2 linked regions of the Desulforamulus hydrothermalis Lam5 = DSM 18033 genome follow. The protein of the gene in region 1 interacts with the protein of each later gene in a pairwise test. Links are inferred from orthologs where the notes say so. Each region holds a gene or a part of one and is shown on either strand. Other genes may lie near its edges. The genes, in order: rlmN and ftsZ.

Evidence for each region.
Region 2: the proteins of rlmN (region 1) and ftsZ interact in binary tests that used the Escherichia coli proteins (3 or more experiments, as listed by UniProt). The link is inferred for Desulforamulus hydrothermalis Lam5 = DSM 18033 from one-to-one orthologs.

Annotation. Positions count from the first base shown.
Region 1 is NZ_CAOS01000003.1:116,554-122,872, forward strand. The notes cover bases 2,192-5,151. They hold rlmN (dual-specificity RNA methyltransferase RlmN), read right to left. Parts: upstream 4,224-5,151; coding sequence 3,159-4,223; downstream 2,192-3,158. Other genes in these bases: DESHY_RS01710 (FHA domain-containing protein), read right to left, coding at 2,192-2,367; DESHY_RS01715 (FhaA domain-containing protein), read right to left, coding at 2,369-3,157; rsmB (16S rRNA (cytosine(967)-C(5))-methyltransferase RsmB), read right to left, coding at 4,226-5,151. In the rest of the region: DESHY_RS01700 (FtsW/RodA/SpoVE family cell cycle protein), read right to left, coding at 1-1,160; DESHY_RS01705 (Stp1/IreP family PP2C-type Ser/Thr phosphatase), read right to left, coding at 1,182-1,898; more of DESHY_RS01710, read right to left, coding at 1,876-2,191; more of rsmB, read right to left, coding at 5,152-5,587; DESHY_RS01730 (DUF116 domain-containing protein), read right to left, coding at 5,584-6,319.
Region 2 is NZ_CAOS01000012.1:40,878-47,187, forward strand. Bases 2,999-5,949 are described here. They hold ftsZ (cell division protein FtsZ), read left to right. Parts: upstream 2,999-3,923; coding sequence 3,924-4,976; downstream 4,977-5,949. Other genes in these bases: DESHY_RS09560 (cell division protein FtsA), read left to right, coding at 2,999-3,885; DESHY_RS14285 (hypothetical protein), read left to right, coding at 5,162-5,308; spoIIGA (sigma-E processing peptidase SpoIIGA), read left to right, coding at 5,508-5,949. Also shown: murA (UDP-N-acetylglucosamine 1-carboxyvinyltransferase), read left to right, coding at 1-200; DESHY_RS09540 (cell division protein FtsQ/DivIB), read left to right, coding at 297-1,052; DESHY_RS09545 (DUF881 domain-containing protein), read left to right, coding at 1,049-1,750; DESHY_RS09550 (DUF881 domain-containing protein), read left to right, coding at 1,771-2,478; DESHY_RS09555 (small basic family protein), read left to right, coding at 2,481-2,822; more of DESHY_RS09560, read left to right, coding at 2,902-2,998; more of spoIIGA, read left to right, coding at 5,950-6,310. UniProt on the Escherichia coli protein: Essential cell division protein that forms a contractile ring structure (Z ring) at the future cell division site. The regulation of the ring assembly controls the timing and the location of cell division.

The sequences.
Region 1 (6,319 bases):
TGCAGCCCCATGAGGGCCGTTAAGCCAACGGCTGTCAAGGCAGCAAAATCATGGCGGGCCGCCAGGGCAATCAGCAGGCCGCGGTAAATAAAGCACATATAAAGCAGCAGTACTGCACAGCCGCCCAGCAGCCCCAATTCCTCCACAATGGCGGAGAAAATAAAATCTGTATGTACGGCAGGAATTAATTCAGGCAATCCTTGCCCCAGGCCGCTGCCGGCAATCCCGCCCGATCCCAGTGCAAACAATGATTGAATAATTTGATACCCTTTCCCCTCCAGAAAAGGCCAGGGATTTAACCATATTTCCACCCTTGATCTCACATGGTCAAAAATATGATAAGCTGCGGTTCCTCCCAGGAAAAATAAAGCTAATCCTATGCCCACATAAAACATGCGGGCGGTAGCAACATATACCATAGCCAGAAAGGTGCAAAAATAAATCAGTGCAGTTCCCAGATCCTTTTGGAAGACCAGTATTAGCAGGGAAATCCCCCACATCACCACCAGGGGACCATACTCGCGGACGCCCGGTATGCTGATGCCAAAAATTTGTTGCTGGCCCGCCGATAAAATTCTCCTGTTTTCTGCTAGAAAACCCGCCAAAAACAAAACCAATAATATTTTAACAAATTCTGAGGGCTGAATTTGTAATATGCCAAGATTTAACCAGCTGCGGGCACCATACTGTTCCTGGCCGAAAAAGATAGGCAGTACCAACAGCAGTACACCGACAGCAGCATAAATATACTTGTAATCAGCCAACCAGTCCGGTTTCCTGAACATGGTGGTCAGGATGACCAGCACCAGTAAACCAATTAATAACCAGGCAAACTGCCTCTCGGCATACTGGGGACGCAAACGAAACAGAAAGATTAAACCCAGGGCAGTTAAGCCGGCTGTAATAGGCAATAAATAAGGATCACAGCAAAATCCGGCCAGCCGCCAATACACACTGATCAGCCAAAAACCAACCATAGTACCGACACTTAGCAAGATAACAAACCACCAGAAGGGTAACTGTTTACCGCCGGCCAGTGACAACTGATAAACCTGCCGCAGCTCCGGGTCCCCTAAATAAAGGGTAACCAGCCCTACAGCCAGATAAGCGGCAATGTAATACAACAAGGTTCGTTCTTCTTTACGCAGGTTGGCTGTCAAATGGCTGTACACCTCCGAAGGTTACTCCATTTCGACCAGAATCATAGTAATATTATCATGCCCTCCCCGTGCCAGGGCAGTATCCAATAAAAGCTTAACCGCAAGGTCTAAATCTTTTTGAGCCAGAATGGTTGATTTTATTTCTTCGGGCCGCATGTGGTTAACCAGGCCGTCAGTGCATAATAATATTTTGTCTCCGGGCTGCAGCCGACGGTTGTAAAAATCAAAGGTAACGGCCGGCGCAGTTCCCATGGCCCGTGTTAAAACATTACGCTGGGGATGACAGAGGGCCTGTTCTTCGGTAATACCGCCATGGCGGAGCATTTCCCCGACCAGGGAATGGTCGTCCGTAAGCTGGATAATGTCATCATCCCTTACCAGGTAAGCCCGTGAGTCGCCAATATGGGCAATAAACAGTTGGTATTCCTGAAAGAGGCCGGCGGTAACGGTTGTGCCCATGCCGCGGTATGCCTCAAATTCACTGGACAGCCGAAAAATCCTTTGATTAGCTTCCTGTAAAATACGCTGGATAGAGGCTTGGATATCTTTCGTTGTCTTTAATGCTTGTCGCAAATTTTCCGCCAGGTAATTAAGGGCCGTGCTGCTGGCAATTTCTCCTGCCTTGTGCCCTCCCATGCCATCAGCCACAGCAAACAGGCCAATATCCGGGCAGGCGCACAGACTGTCTTCATTGCCGGCTCTCACCCGTCCGACATCAGTAATTTGACTCCATTTCATACGCCCACCTCACAAATCGAAAAATAACTTCACCAATTCTAATACGGTCTCCGTTGGCCAGTACAGTAGGTTTTGTCAGCGGCATTTCATTAAGATAAGTGCTGTTTAAACTGCCTAAATCTTCTAACCAATACTGACCCTGTTGATAAAAAATACGGGCATGTTCATGGGAAGCATGCGGACCGCTGAAAATAATATGATTACCCGCTCCCCGCCCCAGCCTGGTTACGTCGCCCAGGGGATAGGTGTCACCGGGCCGGATTTCTTGATCAGCGGAGGTCACCACCTGTAAAACCGCACCGTCGCCCCCGCAAACCGCCGGACAGGAAGGCACGCGTTCCACCGGCTGCCGGTTTTCCCGGGCATTCTCCCGCAGACGGTCGAACATGCTGACAGTTAAGCGAAAAATAAATAAATATAGTAAAATTAAAAAGATGGTTCTTAAGACGGTTATGGCCAGTGACAGCACTTTAAATCTCCTTAAAAATAAGAACTGTATTACCCACCGTAATGACGTCGCCGGTAGTTAATTCTGTTTTATCTACAGGCAAACCGTTCACATAGGTTCCGTTGGTACTGTTGAGATCGGTCAGCCAAAAACGGCCGCCTGTTTTTTCTATTTGGGCATGCCTTCTGGACACGCTGCTGTCTGCCAGAACAATGTCGCAGGTATCACGGCGGCCAATGCTGGTGCGGTAATCGGTCAAGGGAAATTCTTTGCCGGCATCCTTTCCTTCCTCAACCACTAAAACCGCCGAATATTTTGGCTTGACATCAAATAAAGGAGCAGTGTCCGATAAAGGCCTGTAATCTATAGTATCCTGATTATCCGTCGGCAGAGTTGCAGGGGGGGTACCGGCATGGTCTGCCACCTGTCCTGTATCCGGCACACCAAATTTACTTTCTATCACAATATCCCCTGCTGCCACCTTTTCCCCCTCGGCAAAAGTAATACGAGGCCGTCCAACCAGGGTAAACTTTTTTTCCGACGCTTTTTGTACCAGGTAGTCTGCCAGTTCTTCCGACAACAGGGCAGCCATAGGGAAGATCGCTTGATAATCCGCTGTATGCAGTTTTACGGTATATTCATTGGGTACGTAGACATGGGAAACACTAACCCGCCGTTTATCCCGCATCGCCCGGGCCAACTTTTTGGCTATGTCCGTGGGCTGTACCCGGGCATCAGCACTGAACTTATCTTTAAAAAAACCTTCAATGTACTTTTCCAAACTGCTTTCCAGCCCCGCGAACAGTCGCACGTCAGTCACCTCCCGGCTTTTGCTTTTCATACCGGCGTCTTAATTGGCCGCAGGCGGCATCAATATCACCGCCCATTTCCCTTCGGACGGTAACATGCAAGCCTCCTCGGCTTAAAATAGCACGAAACCTTTCGGTTTGGGCCGGCGAAGACCGCTGAAAGCCCCGTTCCTGCACCGGGTTGGCTGGAATTAAGTTAATATGACACAGCAACCCTTTTACCAGAGAGATCAGTTGCCTTGCATGTTCTTCCCGGTCATTGACGCCGGCCAGCAAAGCATATTCAAAAGTAATCCGCCGTCCGGTCAGGTTTACATAATCATGGCAGGCCTCAATTAACTGCGCTAATTTATAGCGGCGGTTAATCGGTACCAGTTGATCCCGTAAAGCGTCATTGGGTGCGTGCAGTGAAACCGCCAGCGTGAGCGGCAGTTTTTTTCGAGCCAGTTCCCGCATACGGGGTACCAAACCGCAGGTAGAGAGCGTGATATGGCGGAAACCGATATTAAGGCCGTATGGGGCATTGATATTGGCTAAAAATTTTAATACATTGTCGTAATTATCTAAAGGTTCTCCGGTGCCCATGATGACTATGTGGCTGACCCTCAGCCCGCTGTCCTGCTGAATGCCCAATACCTGATCATATATTTCGGCCGGGCTCAGGTTGCGCACCAAGCCGCCCAGGGTTGAGGCACAAAACAAACAACCCATGCGGCAACCTACTTGAGTGGAAACGCAGACAGCATTGCCGTAACTATGTTTCATTAAAACACTTTCCACCGCATGCCCGTCCGTCAGGGTAAACAGATATTTTACGGTGTCGCCGTCGGCTGATTGCCGGCGAACTGCCATTTGAGGGGAACTTAGCCAGGCCAGCTCAGCCAGCTTGCTTCTTAATTCTTTGGACAGGTTGGTCATTTCGCTAAAACCGGTTATCCCTTTAGCAAAAATCCAACGGCAGATTTGCTCCGCCCGGAAAGGCTTTTCGCCTAATTGGCTGAGAAGTTGCTGCAGCTCGGTCAGGTTTAAATCCTTTAAATTAACTTTGGAGTTGCTATTTCTACACATTTTTACTCAAATCCTTTTTTTCTCAAGCGAGCCAGGAAAAACCCGTCCATGCCGTGGACATGCGGCAGTAATTGCAAATATCCCCTGGCAGCGGTTGCTTCCCGGTCTAAACCCGGCGGCAGGAACTGTCTTAGGTCACCCAGGCTGAACTCCGGATGGTTCGCTAAAAAGTCCTCCACGACCCCCAGGTTTTCTTCATGGGAGATGGTGCAAGTGCTGTAAACCAGCACCCCGCCGGGGCGCAAGCATTTGCTCGCAGATGTCAAAATCTCCTTCTGCAGCTTAACTATACCCGGCAGCTGGCAGGGGTCTTTGCGCCAGCGGGCGTCCGGTCGTCTCCTTAATACGCCCAGACCGGAACAAGGGGCATCCACCAACACATAATCAGCCCAGCCTTGATATTCCTGATGGATGTCCCGGGCATCCGCCACTTTGGTTTGAATGGAGTTAATACCCAGGCGCCGGCAATTGTCATTTATTAAATCCAGTTTATGGGCGTATAAATCAAAAGCTAAAATCTGACCCGAATCACCCATTAACTGAGCCAGGTGGGTTGTCTTGCCGCCCGGTGCTGCCGCCACATCAATTACCCGGGCTCCCGAAGCCGGATTTAAGACATGCGCCACCAACATGGAACTTTCATCCTGCACCTGAAATAAGCCTTCCCGGAATGTTGTCAGCGATCGGTAAGATAAAAAACCGCTTAAATTTAATCCTTCCGGAGCGTAGGCAGTAACAGTTGCCTTAACCCCTTCATCCTGCAGGCGCGCCTGCAGTTCCTGCCGCGAAATTTTTAAAGTATTGGTGCGCACCGTATTGGGAGCCGGACTGTTGTTGGCCTGACACAGGGCAATGGTGGCTGAAAAACCAAACTCTTTTAACCACCGTTCCACCAGCCAGGTGGGATGAGAATATTTAAGAGCTATAAAATCTACCGGGTCTTGCTCGGGATCAGGAAAATCCAAATTATCCCGTTGTCTTACCACATTGCGCAACACCCCGTTAACAAAATTGGCTGCACCGGCATGGCCGTATTTTTTAGCCAGGTTGACAGATTCGTTACAGGCTGCAGAATCGGGTATCCTGGGCATAAACATAATTTGATAAGTCCCCATGCGCAGAATGTTGCGAATCCAAACGGTTTGCGAAGCCAAGGGCTGCTTTAAAAAATGGGCCAGTATCCAGTCAATGGTATTTAAATGTCGCAATACCCCATAAACTAATTCTGTGGCAAAAGCCCGGTCCAATTTGCCGGGCTGATATTGTTCAAGCACCTTATTGAGAGCAAGGTTAGCGTAAGCACCTTCTTCTTCCACTGCTTTGCCAACCAGCAGAGCCAGCTCCCGGGCGGTGATATTTTTCAATTTTTCATCCCTTCCTCATACCTGTCAGTGGTGCAGCCCAAAAAGAATTCAACAGCCCGGCTGACGCCGGCAATATTAACCGAAGTATTAAAACAGGGTCCATAGGGGCGATCATTTAACACGCCCAGCACCGGTATTGGGCTGCAGTCCTGAATACCGCTGGCCAGGTCCCTTTCACAGGCAACCGCCACAATGGCCCTGGGCCGGTACTCTTTAACAAATTTACGGGCCAGGGTGCCACCGGTGGCTACCCCTACTCGGATACCGTATTTATCACGCAGCATCAGCAGATCAGCCACTTTACATTTGCCGCACCGCCGACAGTTATTGATATCGTGGGTCACCTTGTGGGGACAATGGCTCTCTTGCAGGCAGTGGGGCGCCAGCAAAAGAATTTGCTCCGGGCGCAAAGCCTGCTGATTGGTGCGTACCAGCTCATTATTAACTTCAATAAAAGAATTTTTTATTTTATCTGTATCTATTTTAAAAAGACGCCCCAGCCCGATGGCAAAGGGAAACAGCGCTGACATGGCAACGCGCATCAAAGGCTGCAGCGGTCTGATGGTTTGCGCCAGCCAGATGGTTAGAACTATGCCGCCGATGCCGAAACCTACCGCTAAAATGGCCAGAATAACCAAACCAACCACCGCGATTAAAATTACCTGATGCAGCAATGTCGTAGGGTGATAAAGCAGGTACCAGACGGTTCCCGCCAGCAACCCTACCACCAGC
Region 2 (6,310 bases), on another replicon or contig:
TGGTTAAAGGTGTCAAACGACTGACCGGGGCTTGCGTAGAAGCCAGCGATCTGCGGGCGGGAGCTGCCCTTATCCTGGCTGCGCTGGCCGGGGAAGACGGCACCGTTTTAAGCAATATTGAGCATATTGACAGGGGTTACGAGCGGATAGAAAAGAAATATAATGCCCTGGGCGCACGTATTATAAGAGTCAACAGTTAATGACTCTTTTTTTGGTTTTGCCTTGGACAAGAATTATTTATTTCAGTTATAATGTTGTAAAAACATAGCGGGAAAAAACAGGTAAGGAGTGGGACTGTGTACAGGCCTCATACAGGTTCCCCACGCAAGAAGAACCACTTGCTGCAAAGTGTTTTTTTTATTTTACTGGTTTCAGTTTCAATTTATGTTTTATTGCAATCACCTTTTTTTGAGATTAAATATATTACGGTGAACGGCAATCGCCAGTTAACCGAGGAAGAAATTATTAAGCTGTCCGGGCTGCATCTCAATGCCAATATATTTAAAGTGAACCTGGCCGAGGCGGCAAAAAGGTTAAGCCTGGTTCCTATGATTAAAAGCTCGCAGTTAAAGCGATCCTTACCCAACAAGATTACCATAACAGTTGTGGAGAGAACGGCTGTGGCACTGCTGCCGGTACAAAACGGCTTTATTAAAGTGGATGCTGATGGGGTATACTTGCAAAAGGGTCAGATTGCCTCAGCTTTACCCATCATTACCGGCCTGCAGGTTAGAGTGCCACAACCTGGGCAACCGGTGTCGGCAGAGAACCTGCCGGTGGCACTGTCAATCTTATCCCAATTACCACGTTCTTTAGCTGTTAAACTATCAGAAATTAATATCGGCAAAGACGGTCAAATTAATTTATATACCATTGACGGGGTTCAGGGCAAACTGGGATTGCCTAGGGATGTTGCCTACAAAGGCACTGTTTTCCAACAGGTGTTGGACAGCCTGCGGCAAACCGGCAACCGGATTGAATATGTTGATATTTCCAACCCCAGGGTGCCTGTGGTTAAATATTTGAAACAGCAGCCGGAGGGGCAACCATGAAAATGGAAAAATACCAGTGGGGCATTGTACTGGTGGGCATAGTTTTAGGGTTAATGCTGTCGGTTCAATACCGTTCTTACAAAGATATCAACGAAACGCCGCCCATTGCCAGAGTACAAGCCCTGTCCAACGAAATTAATCAGAAAAAAGAGGAACGCAACCGGCTGCAGCAGCGGGTTAACGAACTGCGGGAAAAACTTGACAAAAAAGCATCGGTATCAGATATTAACCGCAGAGAATTGGAAATTTACCGGATTATTGCCGGCACCAAGGCAGTAGTGGGGCCGGGTGTGGAAGTGACCTTAAACGACAGCAATGTAGCGCTGCCTCCGGGACAAGATCCCAACCTGTTTGTGCTGCACGATGAAGATGTTCTCCGGGTTATCAATGAGCTAAAAGCCGCCGGAGCGGAGGCCATAGCTTTAAACGGGGTGCGTTTAATTGCTACCAGTGAGATACGCTGCATTGGACCCACCATTCTTACCAATAAAAACAAAAGACTGCCTGCACCGTTTACCATTACCGCTATTGGTAACCCGGATACCCTGGAAAATTCTTTGTTTATGAAGGGCGGCGTAGTGGAGCAACTGAAAATTTGGGGCATCCAGGTGCAGGTGCGGAAAAAAACCGGCATAGAAATTGCTGAGTATACCGGACCTACAACCTTTGAGTATGCCCGACCGGCAGTGGAAGAATAAGGCGGGTAAGGCGGGATAGTATGAATAAAATACTCTATGTATCAATTGTGCTGGTATCAGTAGTGCTTGGCATGATGGTGGCTTTTCAATTTCGCACCACCGGCAGAATAGATGCCGGTGTCCCTATCGACAGGGTACAGCTTTTAACCACCGAATTAAAACAACTCGAAAAGGAATATAATACCCTGCTGATGGAGGCCAACGATCTGGAAAATAAATTAGCCCAAGCGGCCAAGGGCCGACCGGAAGCCTCCCAGGCGGTACATAACGAATTGCAAAAAGTACGCCAGCTGGCCGGAATGACAAAACTGACAGGTCCGGGTGTGGAAGTAACCCTGGAACCAGTCAAAAAGGAAGACCCGCAGGGAGGAGCTAATCTTTTCACCGTCAGGGATGAGGATTTGCTCAGGGTGGTAAACGAACTGCGAGCTGCCGGTGCGGAGGGCCTGTCTGTTAATGATGAGAGAATCATCTCCACCAGTGAGATCCGTTTGGCAGGTTCTTTTATTGACGTTAACCTGACCAGAATTTCTCCCCCCTATCAGGTGCGAGCTATTGGGTCGCCGGATCAACTGGAAAGCGCCCTATTGATTAAAGGCGGTCTGGTTGATACAATGCGGGACTGGGGGGTTGCCGTTACCGTAACCAAAAAGCAATTATTAACCTTGCCGGCCTACAACCACCCTATTAACATTGAATATGCCAGGCCGTTAAAGGAGGAAAAATAATTATGCTCGTGGGTGTTTTGCTGGCGCTGCTGGGATTGAGCATAGGAGCCATCATAGGGCTGAATGTTCCCATGGTACTACCCCAGGTATATGCTCAGTATCTGGGGTTGGGTGTGTTGGCCGCTCTGGATTCGGTTTTCGGCGGGATTCGTGCCGCTATGGAAAACCATTATGACAACCGTATTTTTGTAACCGGATTCTTTAGCAATATTTTATTGGCAGCCGGTTTAGCTTACATTGGCACTAAATTGGGCGTGCCGCTCAGTACAGCGGCGGTGGTGGCCTTTGGTGTCCGTTTATTCCAAAATCTCGCCATTATTCGGCGGCATTTATTAAAAAAATAAAGCATTTTTGGCTGTTACATAAAAGGGAATTTCTATTCTATGTTGAATTTTACATTTTAAGTAAACAGTTGCCTGGGAGGTGCCTGGCTTGGCCAGGAAACATATAATTGGTGGACTGGATATTGGTACCACCAAAGTGGTATCAGTAATCGCTGAAGCCGGCCTGCACGGTCACCCTGTGATCAAGGGGTGGGGAGAGTGTGCCGCCCTGGGGATCCGTAAGGGCGTGGTTATTGACAAAACCTCATTAGGCAAATCCATTGCTCATGCTGTGGGTATGGCACAAGCCATGGCCGGCCTGAGTATTAAGGAATTTTATTGTTCGCTGCCGTATGCCAGTCAACCGGCGGGAACTTGTGAAATCACGGATGTTCAATTGTATGAAGCTATAGCCATGGCAGGAGTGACAATTCGCCAAGCATTTTCCTCAGTTATTGCTTCCGCCGAAGCAATTTTAAATCATACGCATAAGCACATTGGCACGGTGTTAATAGATCTGGGGGGGGCACTGACCGGTTTGGCTGTTTATAACCAAGGAGAGCCGGTTTTAACCCGCATGCTGCCTGTCGGCAGTGAACATATCACCAGTGATTTGGCACTGTGTTTGCGAACCTCGCTCAGCGAAGGGGAACGCATTAAGCGGTCCCTTGGTTTGCTCAGACCGGATTCTTCCACGACGCTGACAATCAGCGGTGTCGGAGGGCGGGCAAACAGGACGGTGCCGGCTTGTACAGCCAGTGATATTATAAAATCAAGAAGCCAGGAAATTTTTGAACTGGTTTATCAGGCATTAAGCCAACATGTTAGGCTTGCCTCGTTAACGGGGGGGGTTATTTTAACTGGAGGTGGGTCTTTATTAAAGGGAATAGTGGATTTGGCCGCTTGCCAGATGAATTGCCCGGTGGCAGTGGGTCATCCTGTCAAATTGGCTATGTCTCAGGAGGAGTGGGGCAGCCCCGTATATGCTTCAGTCTTAGGCATGGTGCTCTACGGCGCCAAAGGAAGCACCCGCCGCACAGGAAACCAAACCGGATGGCGTGAAGTAATAAGCAGGTTTATATAAGTGAACGGCTTGACGGCAAAATACGGAGGAGGATAATCATGCTTGATTTTGAATTAGATCTGGATAATTTTGCGAACATTAAAGTAATCGGTGTTGGGGGCGGCGGGAATAATGCGGTCAACCGTATGATCAGCGCCGGGTTAAAAGGTGTTGAGTTTGTCGCGGTTAACACAGATGCTCAATCATTGTTCTTGTCCCAGAGCAACCACAAAATACAGATAGGTACTAAACTGACGAAAGGTTTAGGTGCCGGCGCCAACCCGGAAATCGGCTGTAAGGCGGCAGAAGAAAGTCGGGACGAAATAATGCAGGCTCTTAAGGGAGCTGATATGGTTTTTGTTACCGCCGGTATGGGCGGTGGCACCGGTACCGGAGCAGCTCCGGTGGTGGCGGAAATTGCCAAAGAACTGGGTGCCTTGACGGTTGGCGTTGTTACCAAACCCTTTACGTTTGAAGGCAGAAAAAGGTTAACCCAGGCGGAACAAGGGATTGAAAACTTAAAAAGCAAAGTGGATACCTTAATTACCATTCCCAATGACCGGCTGTTGCAAGTTATTGATAAACATACCTCCATTGTGGAAGCTTTTCGCATAGCCGATGATGTATTGCGTCAGGGTGTGCAGGGCATTTCCGACCTAATTGCCGTACCCGGCTTGATTAACCTGGATTTTGCCGATGTCAAGACCATTATGAAGGATACCGGCTCGGCACTCATGGGTATTGGCAGCTCCACGGGAGAAAACCGTGCTACTGAAGCGGCCCGCATGGCTATTTCCAGCCCCCTGCTGGAAACTTCCATTGAGGGGGCGCGAGGTGTGCTGTTAAACATTACCGGTGGTTCCTCCCTGGGCTTGTTTGAGGTTAACGAAGCGGCAGAAATTATTGCCCAGGCTGCTGATCCGGAAGCAAATATTATTTTTGGTGCCGTCATAGACGAAAGAATGAACGAAGAAGTAAGGGTGACGGTGATTGCCACCGGGTTTGACCATCATGTGCCCGCAAGAAAAGAAAAGAAAAAGCCCGACATGGAAATTAAACCCTTTGCCGGGCAGGACGACCTGGACATTCCTGCTTTCCTGCGCCGACGCTAAGACAGCAGTCTGCCCCCCTAAATAACAGGGGGGTTGTTTTTTGGGACAGAGGTTTAGCAAAACTGCCGGGAGGTTTTGTGATCTTTGCCGACGACTTTGGCAGGGGATTTATAGTGTTTTTTTGTAGCGGATAGCCTGAATGCACCGGGGCAAAATAATTAAGAGAAACAGCCGGAGGTGATGTAATGAAAAAACCACCAGCCAATCAAGAAAGTTTGACCCGTAAAGAAGCGCTGGACAGGGTAAGGAGCCAGCAGCGATTTATTGATCCCAACCGGGGGCCGGCTCGTAAAGATGCAAACCGCCATGATATTAACGATCCTTTAAATTAAGATGTTTGTATTTACTTAAAAAAATGTAAAACCGGCTCTGAAAATAATGGAATTAATTACCATATATTTACATTTTTTTCTAACCCTGGCGTTGTATAATACTGCCAGGGTTTTTTATTGCCGGTAGTGATGGAATATTTAATTTAAACAAGCCATATGATGGTACTAATCAGCCTGTGTAATAACGGGGTAGACATAAATGAGACAAGTGGTCTACTTAGATGAAATTATTCTTGTTAACCTGGTAATGAACTTCACTGTACTCTGGTTAACTTCCAGATTAAACGTCACCCCTGCCGGTTCTCCGGTCAGATTATTAAGTGCTGCGGCTATAGGTTGTCTTTATGCCCTGGCAATTTTTGTTCCCGGGTTTAACCTGGCAGGCAGTTTTTGGGCTAAATTGTTGACTGCCGCGTTGATGGTTCTAATAGCCTTTGGCTATACTTCTTGGCAAAAATTTATGCGTAATTTTCTTTGGTTTATACTGATTGGCTTTACTGTAGGCGGCATTGCGGCGGGATTGCATTATTTGGGGCAAAACATAACGGTGGTGCAATTTAAAGGCCCCCTGGCGGACATGAGTTACCATAAATGGCTGATCTTAACTTGTACGGTACTTTGCTGCCTTGGGGCCGGGAAGTGGGGGATTGACAGCCGGCTTAGGCAGCTGCATTTAAAGGCTGTTAAAATCCCCTTAACTGTTACCCTGTGGGGAAAATCGGTTTCCCTGGAGGCATTGGTGGATACCGGCAACCGGCTGATGGAACCCTTGAGCCGGCACCCGGTTGTCATAGTGGAATATGAAGTTTTGCAGCCGCTGCTGCCGGCAGAGATCTGCGGGCTTTTCCAGTCAGGGAAAACCAAAGACGGCTCACACATGATGCTGTCACTGGCGCAGACATCTTACGCCAAACGCTTGCGGTTAATACCTTTTCATGCCGTTGGCAGCGAACACGGCATGCTGTTGGGCATCCAACCTGATAATATAGAAATTTTTTATCA